Regions from separate parts of the Streptomyces hesseae genome, predicted to be linked through region 1. Evidence: riboswitches for the same ligand, from Rfam matches in the RefSeq annotation. Region 1 holds a riboswitch; each other region holds the start of a gene.

Evidence for each region. A riboswitch is a leader RNA that binds a small molecule or an ion and turns the genes downstream of it on or off. The one in region 1 is predicted to bind cobalamin.
Region 2: linked by a shared signal. The riboswitch ahead of nicT (Nickel transporter NicT) and the one ahead of RM609_RS31095 (cobalamin biosynthesis protein) in region 1 are both predicted to bind cobalamin.
Region 3: linked by a shared signal. The riboswitch ahead of cobN (cobaltochelatase subunit CobN) and the one ahead of RM609_RS31095 (cobalamin biosynthesis protein) in region 1 are both predicted to bind cobalamin.

What each region holds. Positions count from the first base shown of each region.
Region 1 covers NZ_JAVRFI010000031.1:54,440-58,886, forward strand. Annotated here, with positions in the region: gene RM609_RS31075 (inorganic phosphate transporter) at 1-407, shown strand, start outside; gene RM609_RS31080 (hypothetical protein) at 434-682, shown strand; gene RM609_RS31085 (ATP-binding cassette domain-containing protein) at 847-1,698, shown strand; gene RM609_RS31090 (hypothetical protein) at 1,695-2,345, shown strand; cobalamin riboswitch at 2,427-2,547, shown strand; gene RM609_RS31095 (cobalamin biosynthesis protein) at 2,605-3,597, shown strand; gene RM609_RS31100 (cobyric acid synthase) at 3,606-4,447, shown strand, end outside.
Region 2 covers NZ_JAVRFI010000004.1:379,472-383,918, reverse strand. Annotated here, with positions in the region: partial or broken gene RM609_RS09775 (sensor histidine kinase) at 1-385, shown strand, start outside; gene RM609_RS09770 (hypothetical protein) at 460-672, shown strand; gene nicT (Nickel transporter NicT) at 689-1,813, opposite strand; cobalamin riboswitch at 1,844-2,056, opposite strand; gene RM609_RS09760 (APC family permease) at 2,206-3,798, shown strand; gene RM609_RS09755 (YIP1 family protein) at 3,871-4,447, shown strand, end outside.
Region 3 covers NZ_JAVRFI010000004.1:352,377-356,823, reverse strand. Annotated here, with positions in the region: gene cobN (cobaltochelatase subunit CobN) at 1-1,459, opposite strand, end outside; cobalamin riboswitch at 1,489-1,621, opposite strand; gene cobG (precorrin-3B synthase) at 1,784-3,172, shown strand; gene RM609_RS09660 (precorrin-8X methylmutase) at 3,225-3,878, shown strand; gene RM609_RS09655 (precorrin-2 C(20)-methyltransferase) at 3,890-4,447, shown strand, end outside.

The DNA.
Region 1 (4,447 bases):
CGATCATGGGCGCCGGCCTGGGCCGCAAGGGCGGCGTGGTGCGTTGGTCGACGGCCGGCCGCATGGTCGCCGCGTGGGGCCTGACCCTCCCGGCCGCGGGCCTCGTCGCCGCCGGCGCCGCGCTCCTGGCCGACCAGGGCGACTGGGGCGTCGCCGCCGTCGCCGTCCTCGGCCTCGGGGTCTCCGGCGCCATCTGGGCGGCCTCGCGCCGCAAGCCGGTCACCCACGAGACCGTCAACGAGCTCAACACGCCGCAGGGCCTCCCCGAGGAGCCCGTCGGTGTGGTCACGGCCGCCCTTCAGGCCGTCGCCCCGCCGCCCGCCGGCACCCTGACCCCGGCCCCGGCCGCCCAGGTCACCACGGCACCCGCCACCCCGGCCGCCCCCGCCGCGGCGACGACCGGCTGACGCCGGGCAACGGAGGAAGAACCACCATGCACATCGACTGGGCAGCTCTCGGCCAGGTCTTCGGCGTGAGCCTCGTGGTCACCGTCGGCCTCGTGGGCGTCTTCACGCTCGGCATCGTCGGCACGTCCCGCAAGCCGGAGGCCGCGGGCGCGACGTCCGCGACTTCCGCGGCCGACGCGGGCGGCAGCACCGCGCTGGCCCGCACCGGCGCGTACGCGTGCTTCGCGCTGTGCGCGGCGGCGGTGGGGTACGGGATCTATCTGATCGTCGCCTGACGCTCGTCACCTGACGCGACACCGCGTATGCCGGCGGAGGGGCGGGACCGAAGAGCTTCGGTCCCGCCCCTCCGCCGTCAACGCGGGGAACCCGGACCGCCGATCGCGCGTTCAGTACCTCTTGCATGCACGGTTGTGACGGCGTTCGACGGGGGTTCTGAAAGGTGCGTTTGGAGTCGGTCAGCGTCCGGTACACACGCGGAGGGCCGCGCGTACTGGATGACATCACCCTCGATCTGGCTTCCGGGACCGTCACCGCGGTGGTCGGCGGGAACGGGTCGGGCAAGTCCACCCTGCTCAAGGTGGCCGCCGGGCTGAGGAGGCCCAGCTCCGGCTCCGTTCGCGGGCGCCCGGACAGGATCGGCTATGTGCCCGAGCGGCTCCCGGCGAACATGCGGCTCAGCGCACGCTCGTACCTCCTGCACATGGGGCGCGTCCAAGGACTCCGGACCGCGGACGCCGCCCGTCGCGGCGGTGAACTGCTGGACCGGCTGGGCATCGAGGGGGACGTCGACGCCCCCATCAGCACGCTGTCCAAAGGAAACGCCCAGAAAGTCGCTCTCGCCCAGGCCATGCTCGGCGGCCCCCGGCTGCTGATCCTCGACGAACCGTGGTCCGGCCTCGACGCCCGTACCCATCAAGTCCTCGTGGACTGCCTCGCGGAGTGGCGTGCCGCGGGAGTGGTCGTTCTGCTCACCGAGCACCGGCCGGGCACCGTCGCCGCGAGCGCGGACGCGGTCCACCGGCTGCACCGGGGCCGCCTCACCGAGGAAGCCATGGGTGAGGCGGCGCCCGAGGGTTTCGCGATCACGCTGGGCGTGCCGATGGTGGAGGACCGGTCGCGCGTGATGGAGGCGCTGCGCGCTCTGCCGGGCGTCCGGTCCGTGGGCGAGAATGAGCGGCGGCGCATATGCCTTGAGGTCGGCGCCGACCGGTCCGACGCGGTCCTCGCGGAGGTCCTGAGACAAGGGCACAGCGTTTTCGAGGTCCGCCCGGGTGCCGGTGGTCACCGATGACGACGATCGCCCGCTACGCCCTGGCGGACTACCTCCGGTCCCAGCGGTTCCTGCCCCAGCTGGTGGCCTACCTCGGATTCCTGGCGGTCCTGTACGCCGTCCAGGGCTCGGTCCTGCCGGGTTACGGGGCCTCCGCCGCCGCGCTGTTGCCGGTCGGCGTGTGGCTCACCCTCAGCCTTCACAACACCGAGGACCCGCTCCAGGCCACCGTCACCCTGATCAACGCCGGTGGCCGCCTACGGGTCATGCTCGGCAAGACCTGTGCCTCCCTGGCCGGTGTGCTCGCTCTCGGCGGCGCCGCCCTGATCTGGCCCATGGTCTCCAGCGGTCGCCTCCACACACCCGCCGACCTGGCCACCGGTCTCATGGCCCACCTGATCTGCGCTCTCACCGCCGTCGCCCTGGGTACCTGCTGTGCCCGCCCCCTGATCGAACGACAGGGCTACGCCTTCGCCACGGCGCTCGTGCTGAGCCTGATCGCCTTGGTCGGCCGCCTGGTCACTCCCGTCAACCAGACGATCCGTCTGCTGAGCTCGGCGCCACCGCGCCCACCCGCCGGCGAGCTCCTGCTCCTGGCGGCCTGGTCCTCGATCATGCTGGGGGTCACGGTGTCGCTGGCTTCGTGGATGGCGCGACGCCGCCAGTAGAGCGGCGGGAGCGCAGGTCAGGGCGAGTTGACGCCCCTTCCCGCCCCGTGGTGGACTTCCCGAGCCAAACGGCGACAGCAGAGGAAGCCGGTGCGAATCCGGCGCGGTCCCGCCACTGTCACCGGGGAGTGTCCCCCCAACCGATGGCCACGGCGCGAGCCGGAAGGCCGGGGGCGGCGCGGATCCGGGGAGCCAGGAGACTCTGGTCGCCGTCACGTCGAGCCAGGGCGCGGACCCTGAGTGAGGACACCGCTTCGCCATGCCCGGCCGCGACCGCTTTTCCCTCGCGCACGGCCCCTTCATGTACGGCCCCTTCGTGTACGGCACCGCCCTGGGCTTCGCCTGCGACCTGCTCCTCGGGGACCCCCGCCGCGGGCATCCCGTGGCCGCGTTCGGGCGGGCCGCGCAGGCCGTCGAACGGCGGCTGTGGCGCGACCACCGGGGCTACGGCACCCTCCACACCCTGGTCTGCGCCGGTGGCGCGGTCGCCGGGGCCGGGCTGCTGACCCGTGCCGCGCGACGTCACCCCGCTGCCGAGATCGCGCTGACCGCCGCCGTCACCTGGTCCGTCCTGGGCGGCACGTCCCTGGGCCGGGAGGCCCGGGCCATCGGCGGTGCGCTGGCCGCCGGGGACCTGGAGGTCGCCCGGGAGCGGCTGCCGCACCTGTGCGGACGCGACCCGCAGGCGCTGGACGCGCAGCAGATCGCCCGGGCCGTGGTGGAGTCCGTCGCCGAGAACACCTCCGACGCCGTCGTGGGCGCCCTCGTCTGGGGAGCGCTGGCCGGGGTGCCCGGGCTCGTGGGCTTCCGGGCGGTCAACACCCTGGACGCCATGGTGGGTCACAAGTCGCCCAGGCTCCGGCGGTTCGGCTGGGCGTCGGCCCGGCTCGACGACGTCGTCGGCTGGCCGGGCGCCCGGCTGACCGCCGCGCTCACGGTCCTCGCCGGGCCCGACCCGCGCGGCGCCCTGCGCGTGGCCCGGCGCGACGCCGCCCGGCACCCCAGCCCCAACGCCGGGCCGGTCGAGGCCGCCTTCGCCGGGGCCCTGGGCGTACGCCTGGGCGGCACCCTCGCCTACGCCGGGCGCGTCGAGCACCGCCCCGTGCTGGGCGGGGAGAACCGCCCGGTGCGGACGGCCGACATCGAACGCGCGGTCCGGCTCTCGCGCCGGGTGTCACTGCTGGCCCTGGGGACGGCGCTGACGGCCCGTACGGTGGGCAGCCTGTTCAGGAAGGCGGGGAGGAACCGGTGACAGTCTCGGTGACAGCCGACAGGAGCGGGCGCCCGCCGGGCGGGGGCCTGCTGGTGGCCGGGACCACCTCGGACGCGGGCAAGAGCGTGGTCACGGCCGGCATCTGCCGCTGGCTGGTCCGCAAGGGCGTCAAGGTCGCGCCGTTCAAGGCGCAGAACATGTCCCTCAACTCCTTCGTGACGCGCGACGGCGCGGAGATAGGGCGCGCGCAGGCCATGCAGGCCGCCGCCGCCCGCGTCGAGCCGAGCGCCCTCATGAACCCGGTGCTGCTCAAGCCCGGAAGCGACCGCAGCAGCCAGGTCGTCCTCATGGGCAAGGCGGTGGGCGAGCTCAGCGCCCGCGGCTACCACCAGGGCCGCCAGGAGCAGCTGTTCGGCACGGTGACGGAGTGCCTGGCCGAGCTGCGGCGCACCCACGACGCCGTGATCTGCGAGGGGGCCGGCAGCCCCGCCGAGATCAATCTGCGCCGCTCCGACATCGTCAACATGGGCATCGCCCGCGCCGCGCGGCTGCCCGTGGTCGTGGTCGGCGACATCGACCGGGGCGGTGTCTTCGCCTCCTTCTTCGGTACGACAGCGCTGCTCTCCCGCGAGGACCAGGAGCTGATAGCGGGTTACGTGGTCAACAAGTTCCGGGGCGACGTGAGCCTGCTGGAACCGGGGCTGGAGATGCTGCGCGACCTGACGGGCCGGCGGACGTTCGGCGTGCTGCCGTTCGCCCACGGCCTGGGCATCGACGAGGAGGACGGCCTGCGCGTGTCCCTGCGGGGCGCGGTCCGCGAGTCCGTGGTCGCCCCGCCGCACGGCGCGGACGTCCTGCGGGTCGCCGTGTGCGCGGTGCCGCTGATGTC
Region 2 (4,447 bases), on a different contig from region 1:
GTGGACGGCAAGGAGATGACCCGGGTCCTGGGGAACCTCCTGGTGAACGCGATCCGGCGGACCCCGCCCGACGGCACGGTCGCGGTGGCCGCGCGGCGCGAGGCGGACGCGGTGGTGGTGTCGGTGACGGACGGCTGCGGCGGCATCCCGGAGGAGGATCTTCCCCGGGTCTTCGAGACGGGCTGGCGGGGCTCGGCGGCCCGGACCCGGCCGGGGGGGCGCGGGGCTGGGCCTGGCGATCGTCCGCGGCATCGTCGAGGCCCACGCGGGCCGGGCGTCGGTCCACAACGTGCCCGGCGGCTGCCGGTTCGAGGTGACGCTCCCGACGGCCGTCAGCGCGGGGCCGCGCCACCCCGTGAAGGGGGATCACGGCCCAACACGCTGACGTGATCAGGGGTCGTGCGTCACGATGCACCCGCCGGCAGAGCGAGCAGCGACGACCGTGGAGCGGGATGGCCCATGTCCGACACCGGAGCCGAGTCAGATGTCGACGCCGACCCCCTGCGCAGGATCGCCGCGGCGATCGAGCGGGAGTGGGATCCCTCGACCCGGACGTGCCTGACCTGCGGCGGGCCGGCCCTGGTGGTCGTGCGGGAGGAGTCGGCCGGGAGCAGCCCCCCGGTGATCAGCGCCCGCAAGGCGTGCGCGAACCAGGGCTGCGAACGCCCCTGATCCCCCGGCCGGGGCCTCAGCCGTCCGCGCCCGCCCCGGCGGCAGCCGTCCGTGCCGCCCAGCGCTGTTCGACCTTGGCGAAGCGCCAGTAGCCGAGGGCGACGGCCCAGACCACCACGAACAGCCCGACGATGACGAAACCGACGTTGTCGAGGTTCAGCCCCGCGATCCAGCCGGTCACCGCGTCGTCCAGGCCGAGCTTCTCGTGGAGCACGCCCACCAGCTCGATGGTGCCGATGAGGAAGGCTACGGCGATGGACAGCCCGGTGATGGTGAGGTTGTAGTAGACCTTTCTGACGGGGTTGGAGAACGCCCACTGGTAGGCGAAGTTCATGAACGTGCCGTCGAGCGTGTCGAACAGGCTCATGCCGGCCGCGAACAGCAACGGCAGGCACAGGATCGCGTACCAGGGCAGCCCGGCGGCGGCGCCGCTGCCCGCCATGACCATCAGTGTGACCTCGGTGGCGGTGTCGAAGCCCAGGCCGAAGAGGAAGCCCAGCGGGTACATCTGGCCGGGGCGGCTGATGGAGCGGGTGAAACGGCCCAGGAGGCGGTTCATGAAGCCGCGCGAGTCGAGCTGCTTCTCCAGTTCGGCCTCGTCGTAGCGGCCCTCGCGCATGGCGCGGAAGACCCTCATGATGCCGGCGAGGGCGACGAGGTTGAGGATGGCGATGAGGTAGAGGAATCCGCCGGAGACCGAGGTGCCGACGACACCGAGGGCCTGATGGGTGGTGGAGTTCTCGTTCATCAGCGTCCCGGCCAGCCGGGTGCCGCCGGTGACCAGCAGCGTCAGCAGGACGACGACGCTGGAGTGGCCGAGGGCGAACCAGAAGCCGACGGAGACCGGGCGCTGCCCGTCCGCCATCAGCTTGCGGGTGGTGTTGTCGATGGCGGCGATGTGGTCGGCGTCGAAGGCGTGCCGCATGCCGAGGGTGTAGGCGGTGACGCCGAGGCCGACGCCGAAGGCCTTGGAGCCGACGGTGTAGTGGTTCGGCACGACCAGCAGGAAGAGCACGCCGAACGCGACGACGTGGAGGGCGACGACGACGGCCAGCAGGCCGGCGGTCCGCAGGGTGTCCTCACGCCGCCAGCGGAAGGCGGGCGGGGACGGTTCGGTGGATGTGGCTATGGATATGGACATCTTGGGGTGAACGCTCCAGCACCTCGTGGATCATTTCGAGATGCCGTGGCCGGTCTCCTGGCTTACGGGTGACTGGCGTTACCGTCCCGCCTTCCCGGCAGCCGGACGCTGCCAGTGGCTCCACGAGCCGGGGCGCGCGGAAGAGGACGGTCACTCCCCGATCACAGTGGCGAGGGCCGCTCCGGAATCGGCCCACGAGGGGCCTCACCGGTCTTCCCGAACACCACGGCCGGGCAACCATAACGTCCCGGCCGGGCTCCGGGGCGAGAATGTGGCACTTGCCATCTCCTCGCAGCAAGGTCCGACACTCCGCAGGTGATGGACGCGCCGGGCGGCCCGGTGTACGAGTGCAGGAAGACCTCGACGGACGGCCGAGAGAGGGCTGATCGCCAATGGCGGACACGGCAGGGGACATCGAGCGGGGGCCCGGGACACCGGAGCCCGGGGTTCCGGAAGAGCGGTCGGCGTTCGTCCGCCGTATCGGGCTGTTCCAGGCCACCGCCATCAATATGAGCCAGATGTGCGGCATAGGACCGTTCGTCACCATTCCGCTGATGGTGGCCTCCTTCGGCGGGCCACAGGCGGTCATCGGCTTTGTCGCCGGGGCGGTGCTGGCACTGGCCGACGGGCTGGTGTGGGCCGAGCTGGGCGCGGCGATGCCCGGCGCGGGCGGCAGCTATGTCTATCTGCGGCAGGCGTTCCAGTACCGGACCGGCAGATTGGTGCCGTTCCTGTTCGTGTGGACGGCGATGCTCTTCATCCCGCTGGCCATGGCCACGGGTGTGATCGGTTTCGTCCAGTACCTGGGCTATCTCTGGCCGGGCATGACGCAGACCCAGGGCGATCTGACGGGCCTGGCGTTCGTCGTGGTGGTCGTCGGGCTGCTGTGGCGGCGGGTGGAGAGCATCGCGCGGATCACGGCCGTGCTGTGGTGCGTGATGATCGCCTCCGTCGTCCTGGTCATCGTCGCCGCGTTCACCCACTTCAGCCCGGACCGGGCCTTCACCTACCCGGCGGGCGCCTTCGACCTCACGACCGGTCAGTTCTGGCTGGGCTTCGCGGCGGGCCTGACCATCGGCATCTACGACTACGGGGGCTACAGCACCGTCGCCTACATGGGCGCCGAGATCAAGGACCCCGGGCGTGTGATGCCACGTTCCATCATCTACTCGATCCTCGGCATCATGGCCATCTATCTGCTGCTCCAGATCGGCACCCTGGGCGTCGTCGACTGGCGGGAGATGCTGGACCCCGACTCCACGGCCGGGTCCTCCGTGGCCTCGGCGGTCATGGAGCAGACGTGGGGCAAGGGCGCGGCGGACGTCGTCACCGTGCTGATCCTCGTCACGGCCTTCGCGTCGGTCTTCACCGGGCTCCTGGGCGGCTCGCGCATCCCCGTGGACGCCGCGCGGGAGAACGTCTTCTTCCGCCGCTTCGGCGCCCTCCACCCGCGGCTGCGCTTCCCGGTGCTGCCCCTGACGACGATGGGACTGGTCTCGGCCGTCGGCTTCCTGATCGGCCGTCATACCGACCTGGCGACGATCATCCAGTTGCTGATGGCGGTCATGGTGATCCTTCAGGCGCTGTCGCAGGTACTGGCCTTGACCGTGCTGCGGCGCCGGCAACCGGGACTGCCGCGCCCGTACCGGACGTGGCTCTATCCGCTGCCGAGCCTGGTGGCGCTGGCGGGCTGGCTGGTGATCTACGGCTTCGCCGACCGGAACTCCCCCGGCCGCCATCCCATCGAGTGGTCGCTGGCCTGGGTGGGCGCGGGGTGCGTGGCCTTCGTGCTGTGGGCGGCGAGGGAGAAGGTGTGGCCGTTCGGGCCGCGGGAGATCAGTGAGGAGTACCTGCCCGGAGGGGTCTCCGCCATCGGGCTCGCCGAGCCCGTGACGGCCGTCTCCGGCGGGCCTGTCACCGACGCGGGGGACGACGATCCGGACCCCGGCACGGGCCCCGGCGGCGTGGCGCCCACCCCGGCCTGACGGGGCGTCCGCTCCACCGGCCGGGCCGCCCGGACTCCTGCGGTCCGGCCGAACGGTGATAAAACGGCACCCATGCCTGTGACCACTGCCCCTCCCCCACGCGCCCCCGGTGCCCAGCCGCGCAAGCTGCTCTGGCACCGCCTCATATTCGGGCTCTGGTACCGGCCCGTCGAGGTCCTCGACGAGGCGCGGGACCGGAGCGTCTGGGGAGCGGCGGCCTTCCTGTCCCTGCTGTGCGGGGCGCTGGGGACGCTGGCCAACGACTCCTTCTGGGTGCAGTGGGGGGTCAGCCCCCTGCTGGCGCTGGAGGCCATGGCCATCGGCTCGCTGGTGATGATGCTCGCCAGTCTGCTGCTGGGCGCCGCCACGCACGCCATCGCCCGCCGGCTCGGCGGCAACGGCAGGTTCGCCCCCACGGCGAGCCTGTTCGTCGTGCTGTTCTGGGCGAGCGATCTGCCCCGGCTGATCCTCGACACCTGGCTGCCGTCCGGTTCGGTGCCGGTGCGCGCCGCCGCGTCGGTGACGGCGGCCTTCGGCTACGCGCTCGCCACGCTGCTGATACGGGGTCAGCACCATCTGCCCACCCACAAGGCGGTGGCGGCGGTGAGCCTCCAGATGCTGGCGGCCGTGACGCTGCTCAAGTTCCCGC
Region 3 (4,447 bases), on a different contig from region 1:
GGTAGATGGCGATGGGGTTCTCGCCGAAGCCGCGCGGCGGCTGGATGAGGATCAGCAGATTGCCGCGGCGCAGGGCGGCGAGGACGATGTCGCCCTCGGGGTTGCGGCTGCGGTCGACGAACATCTCGCCGGGCGCCGGGCCCCAGTGCTCCTCGACGGCCTCGCGCAGCTCGGCGGGGAGCTGCTCGTACCAGCGCTTGTAGTCGGCGGCCGGGATGCGGACGGGGTTGCGGGCCAGCTGCTCCTCCGTCAGCCAGTCCTGGTCGTGGCCGCCCGCGTCGATGAGGGCGTAGATGAGCTCGTCGCCGTCGCCGGACGCGAGGCCGGGGACCTCTTCCGTGCCGAAGTCGTAGCCCTCCTCGCGCAGCCGGCGCAGCAGGGCGACGGCGCTGGCGGGGGTGTCGAGGCCGACGGCGTTGCCGATACGGGAGTGCTTGGTGGGGTACGCGGAGAGGACGAGCGCGAGCCGCTTCTCGGCGGCGGGGATGTGGCGGAGGCGGGCGTGGCGTACGGCGATGCCCGCGACGCGGGCGGCGCGCTCGGGGTCGGGGACGTAGGCGGGCAGGCCGTCCGCGTCGATCTCCTTGAAGGAGAAGGGGACGGTGATGATGCGGCCGTCGAACTCGGGCACGGCGACCTGGGTGGCGGAGTCGAGCGGGGAGAGTCCCTCGTCGTTCTCCTCCCAGGCCTTCCGGGTGCCGGTCAGGCAGAGGGCCTGGAGGATCGGCACGTCGAGGGCGGCGAGCGCGCCGGCGTCCCAGGACTCGTCGTCGCCCCCGGCGGAGGCGTCGGCGGGCCGGGTGCCGCCGGCGGCGAGGACGGTGGTGACGATGGCGTCGGCGTCGCGCAGGGCGTCGATCAGCTCGGGCTCGGGGGCGCGCAGCGAGGCGACGTAGAGCGGCAGGGCGCGGGCGCCCGCGTCCTCGACGGCGCCGCAGAGGGCCTCGACGAAGGCGGTGTTGCCGCTCATGTGGTGGGCGCGGTAGTAGAGCACGGCGACGAGCGGGCCGGACGCGCCGGGCTTGGGGGTGCGCTCCAGCGCGCCCCACGCGGGGGCGGGGGCCGGCGGCTCGAAGCCGTGGCCGGTGAGCAGCACGGTGTCGGAGAGGAAGCGGGCCAGCTGTTCGAGGTTGGCGGGGCCGCCGTGGGCGAGGTAGGCGTGGGCCTCGGCGGCGATGCCGACGGGGACGGTGGACGCCTCCATCAGCTGGGCGTCGGGGGCCTGTTCGCCGGTGAGGACGACGACGGGGCGGGGGCCGGCCAGGAGCTGGTCGAGGCCCTCCTGCCAGGCGCGCAGACCGCCGAGTAGGCGCACGACGACAAGGTCGGCGCCCTCCAGGAGCGCGGGGAGTTCCTCGAGCGCGAGCCGGGCGGGGTTGGCGAGCCGGTACGGGACCGGGCCGCCGGCCGAACGGGCGCTGAGCAGGTCGGTGTCGGACGTCGACAGAAGCAGGATCACGGCATGCCTTCCTCGGGGTCCGCGCCCCGGGCGGTGGGAGGACGGCAGGAGTTCCTGACTCACCTGGCATCGCTGCCGGGCACACAGTGGCGGGACCGTGCCGGGATCACACCGGCTTCCTCCCCTGTCGCCGTCGCTGGCGCTGCCATAGTAGCCATGCGGGGTGGGCCTCCAGGAGGGGAAGATGCCCCTGACCCGCCCTTTCGTCGTTTCCGAGCAGGGCTTCGCCCCCCGCGCGCCCCCTCCCGCCCCGTCCCGCCCCCTTGTCCGCGCTGACTCGCGTCGTCCTCAACGCCGGACGGGCCACTTCCACCCCCGGTCGGTATGCTCGCCGCCATGCCCACTCCCCCCGAACCCCCTGGTCGCGAGCGCGGCGATGCCTGTCCCGGCGCGCTGCGGCTGCACGCCGCGGACGACGGGGCACTGGCCCGCGTACGGCTGCCGGGCGGACTGCTGACGGACCGTCAGGCGAGCGCACTCGCCGACGCCGCCGACGACTTGGGCGACACCCGCCTCGACCTCACCTCCCGCGGCAACGTCCAGCTCCGCGGCCTCGCCGACGGCTGCGGCGCCGCCCTGGGCGCGCGGCTGCGGGAGGCAGGTCTGTTGCCGTCGGACCGGCACGACCGCATCCGGAATGTCGCGGCTTCTCCCCTGTCCGGCCTGGATGGAAAGGGCTTCTCGGACATCCTGCCCTGGGTGCGGGAACTCGACCGGCTGCTCTGCGCGTCGGACGATCTCACGGACCTCTCGGGCCGTTTCCTCTTCGGCCTCGACGACGGCCGGGGCGACATCACGGCCCTCGTACCCGATGTGACATTGATCGCAACCGGCGACGGCCGCCAGGCCCTCCTGTGTTTCGGCCCCGGCCCCGACGCCCTGCGCGTCGCCGCCCAGGACGCGCCGCGCGCGGCCGTTCTGGCGGCCCGTGAGTTCCTCGCGGTGCTGTGCGAGAGCGGCGGGAAGGCCTGGCGCGTCCGCGAACTGGCCCCCGGGCTGCGGCCGAGCACGGAGCGGCTCGCGGCCCGGCTGGCGGCGGCCGGCATCGGCTCCGCGCCCGTACCGCGCGCCGCGCTCCCCCTCGGCTCCCCGCCCGCGCCCGGCGCGGTCCAGGGGCCCGGCGGGCGGTGGGCCGTGTCGGTGGCCGCGCCCCTGGGCCGGTTCTCCTCCGCCCAGTGGCGGCTCCTCGCCCGTACCGCCGGCCAGGACGGCGACGGCGAACTCCGCGTCACCCCCTGGCGCGGCGTCGTCGTCCCGGGGCTCACCGCCCCGGTGGCCGCGGCGCGCCTCGCGGCGCTCGCGGACGCGGGTCTGGTCACCTCCGCCGCCTCCCCCTGGCACGGCGCGGGCGCCTGTACCGGCCGGCCGGGGTGCGTCAAGTCCCTCGCGGATGTACGGGCCGACGCGACCGCCTCCCTGGAGGCCGCGCGCCCTGGCAGCGCCGGGACGCTGCCCGTGTACTGGTCCGGGTGCGAACGGCGCTGCGGCCACCCCGGCGGCCGGTGGGTCGACGTCCTGGCGACCGGCGACGGCTACCGGATCGCCGTACGACGGGAGGCGGAGGACGAGACGGTCACGGCGCCCGCGGTGACGACCGTGACGACCGCCGCCGACCTGGCCGACGCGGTCACGGCGGCGCGAGACGCACGCCCCGACGCACACCCCGACACACACCCCACAGAGACGACGTCGCCCGACGGCCCCCGCGACTGAACGGGCCACGGCGGCGGCACCACGGCAGCAACACCCACGCAGAACCAGCGACATGCACCACCCAGCGAGCGAGGGCACAGTGTTCGACTACGACAAGGACGGCGCGTCCATCTACCGCCAGTCCTTCGCCACCATCCGCGCCGAGGCGGACCTCGGCGGGCTGCCGCCCGACGTCAGCAGGGTCGCGGTCCGCATGATCCACGCCTGTGGGATGACCGACCTGGTCCAGGACCTCGCGTACTCACCGGCGGTCGTGGCCCGCGCCCGGGAGGCGCTGCTCGCGGGCGCGCCGATCCTGTGCGACGCGAACATGGTCGCCAGCGGCGTCACCCGCAAGCGGCTGCCCGCCGGCAACGAGGTGGTGTGCACCCTCGCCGACCCGGCCGTGCCGGAGCTGGCGCGGCGCATGGGCACGACCCGCAGCGCGGCGGCGCTGGAACTGTGGCGCGACAGGATGGAGGGCGCGGTGGTCGCCGTGGGCAACGCCCCCACGGCGCTGTTCCGCCTCCTGGAGATGATCCAGGAGGGCGCGCCGCGCCCGGCCGCCGTGCTGGGCATCCCGGTCGGCTTCATCGGCGCGGCGGAGTCGAAGGACGCCCTGGCCGATAGCCCGCTGGGGCTGGAGTATCTGGTGGTGCGGGGCCGGCGCGGCGGCAGCGCCATGGCCGCGGCCGCGATCAACGCGATAGCGAGCGAGGAAGAGTGAACGAGAAGCCCATGCCCACCGGGCGGCTGTACGGGGTGGGGCTGGGGCCCGGCGACCCCTCGCTGCTGACCGTACGGGCCGTCGAGGTCATCGCGTCGGCGGACGTCGTCGCCTACCACAGCGCCCGGCACGGGCGGAGCATCGCGCGCTCCATCGCCGAACGCCATCTGCGCCCCGGCCAGATCGAGGAACCGCTGGTCTATCCGGTGACGACGGAGACCACCGACCACCCCGGCGGCTACCGGGGCGCGCTGGAGGAGTTCTACGAGGAGGCCGCGGCCCGGCTCGCCGCGCACCTGGACGCCGGGCGCGTGGTGGCGGTGCTCGCCGAGGGCGACCCGTTCTTCTACAGCTCGTACCAGCACATGCACAAGCGGCTCGCGCACCGCTATCCGACGGAGGTCGTACCGGGGGTGACGTCGTTCAGCGCGGCGTCCGCCCGGCTGGGCAGGCCGCTGGTGGAGGGCGAGGAGACGCTGACGATCCTGCCGGGCACGCTGCCCGAGGAGGAGCTGACCGCGCGGCTGGCCCAGGCCGACTCCGCCGTGGTGATGAAGCTCGGCCGGACG